One region of the Halodesulfovibrio aestuarii DSM 17919 genome, then DNA from elsewhere that is predicted to be linked to it. Evidence: riboswitches for the same ligand, from Rfam matches in the RefSeq annotation. Region 1 holds a riboswitch; the other holds the start of a gene.
The links. A riboswitch is a leader RNA that binds a small molecule or an ion and turns the genes downstream of it on or off. The one in region 1 is predicted to bind glycine.
Positions count from the first base shown of each region.

Region 2: linked by a shared signal. The riboswitch ahead of F461_RS17065 (hypothetical protein) and the one ahead of F461_RS0105085 (alanine/glycine:cation symporter family protein) in region 1 are both predicted to bind glycine.

Region 1 is NZ_ARQF01000019.1:235,174-238,485, forward strand. It holds gene F461_RS0105075 (Na+/H+ antiporter NhaC family protein) at 1-985, opposite strand, end outside; glycine riboswitch at 1,335-1,412, shown strand; glycine riboswitch at 1,416-1,500, shown strand; gene F461_RS0105085 (alanine/glycine:cation symporter family protein) at 1,610-3,001, shown strand; gene F461_RS0105090 (hypothetical protein) at 3,227-3,312, opposite strand, start outside.
Region 2 is NZ_ARQF01000019.1:94,363-97,674, reverse strand. It holds gene F461_RS0104470 (methyl-accepting chemotaxis protein) at 1-1,163, shown strand, start outside; gene F461_RS17065 (hypothetical protein) at 1,312-1,710, opposite strand; glycine riboswitch at 2,210-2,306, opposite strand; gene tgt (tRNA guanosine(34) transglycosylase Tgt) at 2,598-3,312, opposite strand, start outside.

The DNA.
Region 1 (3,312 bases):
TACCACCAATCTTACGAACAAGCCATATGAGGCCTCCGTTATGACGGATAAGCTCACCAAGGCCGCCCACAAGAATGGAAAGAACGAGAATTTCGTGCATCCCCACAAAGCCGCTGTAGATATCTTTACTGAGTGTAAGCAGGGAGTAATCCGGCACAGAAACAAGCCCCACAGCACCCGCAAGAATGATACCTGTTGTAAGTACAATAAATACGTTCACGCCAGCCACAGCTAATCCAAGAATGGCAAGATATGGAAGAACCTTAAAGAATTGCCACGTGCCAGCATCCGCAACAGCGCCAGTAGAACCGGAGATAGCGTAAAGAATAATGGTCACGACCGCTGCGGGCAACGCAATCAGAAGGTTCATACGGAACTTATCACGCATATTACAGCCCTGAGTACGGGTAGCAGCAATAGTTGTGTCAGAAATCATAGAGAGGTTATCGCCAAACATCGCACCACCGACAACTGCACCCATAAGCAGAGCAATAGACATATCGGAATGTGCCGCAACACCGGCAGCAATCGGACCGATAGCTGCGATGGTACCCATAGAAGTGCCCATTGCCGTAGCTACAAATGCGGCGATCACAAATAAGCCGGGCAGCACAAGAGAAGCAGGAACTAAAGAAAGCCCCATGCTTACAGTTGCATCTACACCACCAACCGCTTTTGCTACAGCGGCAAAACCACCGGCAAGCAGGTAAATGACACACATGGTCATAATGTTTACGTCACCAGCACCTTTAAGGAAGATAGTAATTTTTTCCTCAAAAGACTCTCTGCCCATCCACAATGCAACCATGATTCCAGGAATCACGGCTACTGTTGCTGAAAGCTGGTAAAACGCCATAGATACGCCAGACATCATCAGAATAGAGCCTGTGCCGATAAAAAGCACCAGAAAAATTACAAGGGGGAGTAAGGCAACACCATTACCCTGCTGAGCCTCTGTTGTGTGCGTATTGTCTAACAAACTCATCTCTTCAATTTCCTTATTTCTACAACAATTTATCCATCTAACGTCACCTGCCCTTACCGGAGCAAGCAACATTGGTTGTGCCTTCATTCATTACAATTAGAGCACTCTCGACAACTGATGAGCCAGTCTTAGACACACTTTGATTTTCTGTCCACTTACAATATTGTCAAAAAAGACTTTTTTTGCATAGCAATATACTGTTTTTACACCTAATTCACTTAATTTGGATATAGTGAAATTATTTTTTCGATTTATTTAGATTTCTTGAAATAGTGTACTCCCTCTGTTCCCACTTTTTTCTCCTTGCCAAATATTATTTGGTTATATAAACAGTTCCCCATAATTTCGGATGACGGTTGCAGGAGAGTGTGTCGCAAGACACCGCCGAAGAAGTAAATCTTTCAGGCAAAAGGACTGCTTCCCGACGAGCCTCTGGAGAGACTTCGCATGTTGCGGAGCACCGAAGGAGCAAACCTTGCTGTGCAGGGTGAAACTCTCAGGTACAAAGGACAGAGTTGTGTAGTAGCACAGGCATACTCAATGCGTGTGGTCATGCATATCCAATCGCTTCCGCTCAGAGACTCATCTCATCCATCCTGATTAATTCATTTTTTAGGAGACGAGATGCAAAACATCACAGAACTGCTCAACACAATGGATTCCCTGGTATGGGGACCACCGCTTCTTATTCTGCTCGTAGGAACTGGACTTTTTCTTACCTTTCGCCTCGGCGCACTACAGGTTGTCCACCTACCAAAAGCATTAAAACTCGTTTTTTCCCCTTCTTCGCGTAAAACATCCAGCAACACTGGAGACGTTTCTCCATTTGCTGCATTATGCACGGCTCTTTCCGCTACCATCGGTACTGGTAACATTGTCGGTGTAGCCACTGCGATCACTGCAGGCGGCCCGGGAGCACTTTTCTGGATGTGGGTTGCTGCATTCTTCGGCATGGCAACCAAATATGCAGAAGCGCTGCTTGCCATTAAATACCGCGTCATAGATGAAAACGGCCAGATGGCCGGCGGTCCTATGTACTACCTTGAACGCGGCTTAAATAACAAACTGCTCGCACAAATGTTTGCACTCTTCGGCATTGGTGTTGCATTTTTCGGCATCGGAACCTTTGCACAGGTAAACGCCATTGCAGATGCTGCAATGCTTACCTTTGATGCACCAGTCTGGGTTACAGCAACAATACTTACCATCCTTGTTACTATCGTCACTCTCGGTGGAATTCGTTCTATCGCTGCTGTAGCCAGTCGAGTTGTTCCATTCATGGCCGTACTCTACATAATTACATCCATCTCAGTAATTTTGCTGAACCTTTCCGAAATTCCTGCTGTAATCAGTCTTATTATCGACAGCGCATTCAACCCGGCCGCGGCATTCGGTGGTGCAACAGGTATTACCGTACTCATGGTAATGCGCAATGGTGTTGCCCGCGGTGTATTCTCGAACGAATCCGGTCTCGGTTCAGCGCCTATCGCAGCAGCGGCAGCACAGACTGACTCCTGCGTACGTCAGGGACTTATCGCCATGACAGGTACATTCTTCGACACCATCATCGTATGCACTATGACAGGTATTGTTATCGTTCTTACAGGCGCATGGAACACTCCAGGGCTTGCAGGTGCAGCCATGACTAACTCTGCATTTGCAATGGGTCTAAACAGCGACGTTGGTAAATACGCTGTTACCATCGGCCTCATGTTCTTTGCATTTACCACCATCATCGGCTGGAACTACTACGGCGAACGTTGCACTGCGTACCTCTTCGGCGTTAAAGCTATCAAGCCGTACCGCTTTATCTACATTGCGCTTATTGCTTGCGGTGCTTTCCTCAAGCTCGAACTCATCTGGGTTCTTGCAGATATCGTGAATGGCCTTATGGCTATCCCGAACCTTATCGGTTTGCTCGGTCTGTCCGGCGTAGTAGTCAATGAAACCCGTGAATTCTTTGCAAAAGAAAACGCTCAGAAAGCAACAGCCGGTGCTGTTCTTACCGAAATGTAATTACAACTTTTTTGAGACAGCACCTCATACAGTTAGCACTGGTCTATCGTTCTCTACTCTTTTACTTTCCTGTTAGACTAGCAGTTTCATCCCAGATGCTGTTCTCAAAAATACGACAGGGATGCATTCGCATAAGCGAGTGCATCCCTGTTTTTGTCTTCGTCGACTCTCTGACCGAAAAAGGCTCTGCCCTACCCCCGTTAGGGGACGCCCCTTGACCGCGAATTAATACACCTGCTGTTCTTTGGAAATAATAGGCCGCTCCCACACACAATTCATAAGTGCTTTTTTGAAAAAACGGCTACGGGGAA
Region 2 (3,312 bases), 140 kb from region 1:
CCAATCAGAAAGCCATTGATCTTATGGGGATTTCAGGAACACCTATTGATTATAAAGGTGTTCCGGTTTCTAAGTTTATCGTTAACGACCCTTGCTGTGATCGTATTATTAATGATGTAATTACGTCGTGTAAGCCTTCCACTGGTAATGAAGGTGATCTTGAAAACTTTGTGGGTGAACAGCTAACTCTTATTTTTGATGCTGCTCCTATCTATGACTTAGATGGAAAAATGCTTGGTGTCTTTGTGATGATAACAGATATGACAACCATGCGCAGGCAACAACGTAGGGTGGAAGAACAGAATCAGAAAATTACCCATGCAGCGAAGTCTGCTCAGGATATCTCAGAGCAGGTATCGTCTGCATCTGAGGAACTTGCCGCGCAGATTCGTCAATCCAGTAATGGTGCTGACGAGCAACAGAAACTAACAGGAGAATCTGCAAGCGCAATGACGCAAATGAATGCGTCTGTTCTTGAGGTTGCCCGTAATGCTTCTGATGCTGCGGAACTTGCTGCACAAACGCAGGAAAAGGCCGCAGAAGGTGGGCAGATTGTTGCTCAGGCTGTGGATAAAATTCATGCTGTTGCAGAGCAGGCACAGGCTTTGAAAGAAGAAATGAGTGTGCTTGGTTCCCGCGCTGATGGAATTGGTCAGATTATTACCGTAATTGAAGATATTGCAGACCAGACTAACTTACTTGCATTGAATGCGGCTATTGAAGCTGCGCGTGCTGGTGATGCTGGTCGAGGTTTTGCTGTGGTGGCAGATGAAGTGCGCAAACTTGCAGAAAAAACAATGAATGCTACTCGCCAAGTTGTTGAATATGTAGGTGCAATTCAAACCAGCACACACCAGAACGTTGAAGCAACTGAAAAGGCTGTTGAACTTGTAGGGGATTCTACGGAACTGGCTGCCCGCTCAGGTGAAGCATTGAAGTCAATTATGGGAATGGTAGAAGCAACTTCGGATCAGGTTCGTGCTATTGCCACTGCTTCTGAAGAGCAGTCAGCGGCAAGTGAACAGATCAACAGTTCTGTAACTGTTATCAGTGATATCTCTGAACAGACAGCTGCCGCTATGACGGAATCGACGGTTGCCGTTGAGGCTGTGGCACAGCTTGCGTTGGATTTGAATGGTATTATTGAGAATATGCGTTCTTAACTTGAAGGATAATTGCATTCTGCCGCACGTCGTAGTCTTCTGCTTTTTACTGGAAGGCAAGGTGATGGCGCCGGTCATTGTGCTTAGCAGGTTGCATAGATGAAATAAAAAAGGATGGAGCATGCTCCATCCTTTTTTTATTGTAAAATTAAAGTGCCTTTGAGGTGAAAGGCTTAACAGTCGGTTGCTTGTAGGAAGTGCTACCTTTCTGGTTGTTGAGTATTGTCTGAAATGCATTATCACGCTTGGCAGCTCTGTTGATGAATTCATCAGCTATTTTTGTAGGTCCGTTGCATTCGTTAACAAGGTAGTGCTGTAGATGCTCTGCTTCAGAAAAGCTCAGGGCTCCGTACAGCGTACGTCTGTTAGGGTAGTTGATATGGAATGTGGAGGACAGGATGAATTTTCCGATTGAGGTTTTGTACAGTTTCAGTTCCCACCAATTTGGAGTTACGCCCATTACTTCTCTGTCATCAAGGCTCACAAGTAACTCACCAGTAAATACTAGGTTTTCTTTGCCATTTCTTTTTAAGGAAACTGTCTGCATAGTAAGCTCCTGTGAAGATAAAACTTCTTATATTTAAAGTACTGGTAACGGCAGAAAAAAACGATAAAAACAAAACACTATTAATAGCTTCACCTAATGTCATAAAAAAAAGAGGACTATGAAAGTGTAGTGCTTTTTTTATGCAGGTGTAGCAATGATAATGTTTACACTGCCGTAACATACTAAATAGAAAAGAAGGTCGTATGGCGGGAAAACAAAGACTCGATAAAGGGAAAACGCGGGTGTTATAAAATGCAGATGCGCCGGAACTAAAAAGCTCCGGCGCATCGCAACCACAACAACAAACCAGTCAGGAGGGGAATCTATATTCCCCTATATATGTATCGCACCTAGGCGATTACAAACGTAATTAAATGCTCCCAGTTTGCTGGCTGTCAAAGCGTGAACGCAAAAAAACAGCCCCGCTAAGCGGTGCCTAAATGGAAACGGTGTGACTGAAAAGTGGGACAGAGGACGGCAAAACGCAATATTGGTTTTATGGGTCCACTCTGTCCTTTTACCTGAGAGTTTCACTGCACTGGGAAAGCAGTTTGCTCCTTCGGTGCTCCTTGCGGAGTCTCTCCAGAGGCTCGTCCGAGCAGCAGTCCTTTTGCCTGAAAGAGTTACATCTTCGGCGCCGTTCCTTTTTTGGGGAAAAAAGGGGGTCTCTCCTGCTGTCTTCAACCGAGGTCCATATGTTGAGGCAGACTCTTATTTATCGTGGGCAAATATAAAACGCAACAGAAAATGCGTCATACTAGTCGAAATTCTTGTATTGCGGGAGAATGAAATAGACCCTGAAATATTTTATATAAAAAAACGCCCTGCTTTCGTTGAACAGGGCGTTTTCTTTTGCATTAGACTGTAGAACTGTAATGTGCAGTTCTTTAGACGACTTCGTTAGGGTAAATAGCTTCGTAGGATTTTTTGTATTCAGCAAATTTCCCTTCTCGAATAGCCTTACGCGCGCCTCGAACTGTGTCGAGGAAGTAGGTAAGGTTGTGAATGGAGTTCAGGCGGAAAGAGAGTAACTCTTTTGCATGATACAAATGGCGTAAATACGCACGGGAGAAGTTGCGACAAGTGTAGCAGTTGCAGTTTGGATCAAGAGGTCCGTCATCTTCCGCGTATTCTTTACGTTTAATGCTGATTTTACCCAGTGAGGTATACAGAGTTCCGTTTCGGGCGTTGCGGGTCGGAAGAACGCAGTCAAACATATCTATACCTGCGTTGATGCCGTTGATAATGTCGAGCGGGGTTCCGACACCCATAAGGTAACGGGGCTTGTCTTTTGGAAGCAGAGGAGCAGAATGGTATAAAATTTCCATCATTTTTTCTTTGCTTTCACCAACAGATAAGCCACCCAGTGCAAAACCGTCGAAATCTTCAGATGTCAGCTGTGCAATGGAACGTTCACGTAAGTCTTTGTGGAAGCCGCCTTGTGTGATGGCGAAGAGCAGGTTGTCTCCGGTGCCGCGAGGATATTCTTCACGACAGCGTTTAGCCCAGCGGGTCGTCATTTCCAGAGAGCGTGCTGTATACTCTTTATCTGCACCGAAACCTACGCATTCATCGAGCACCATCATAATATCAGAGTTCAGG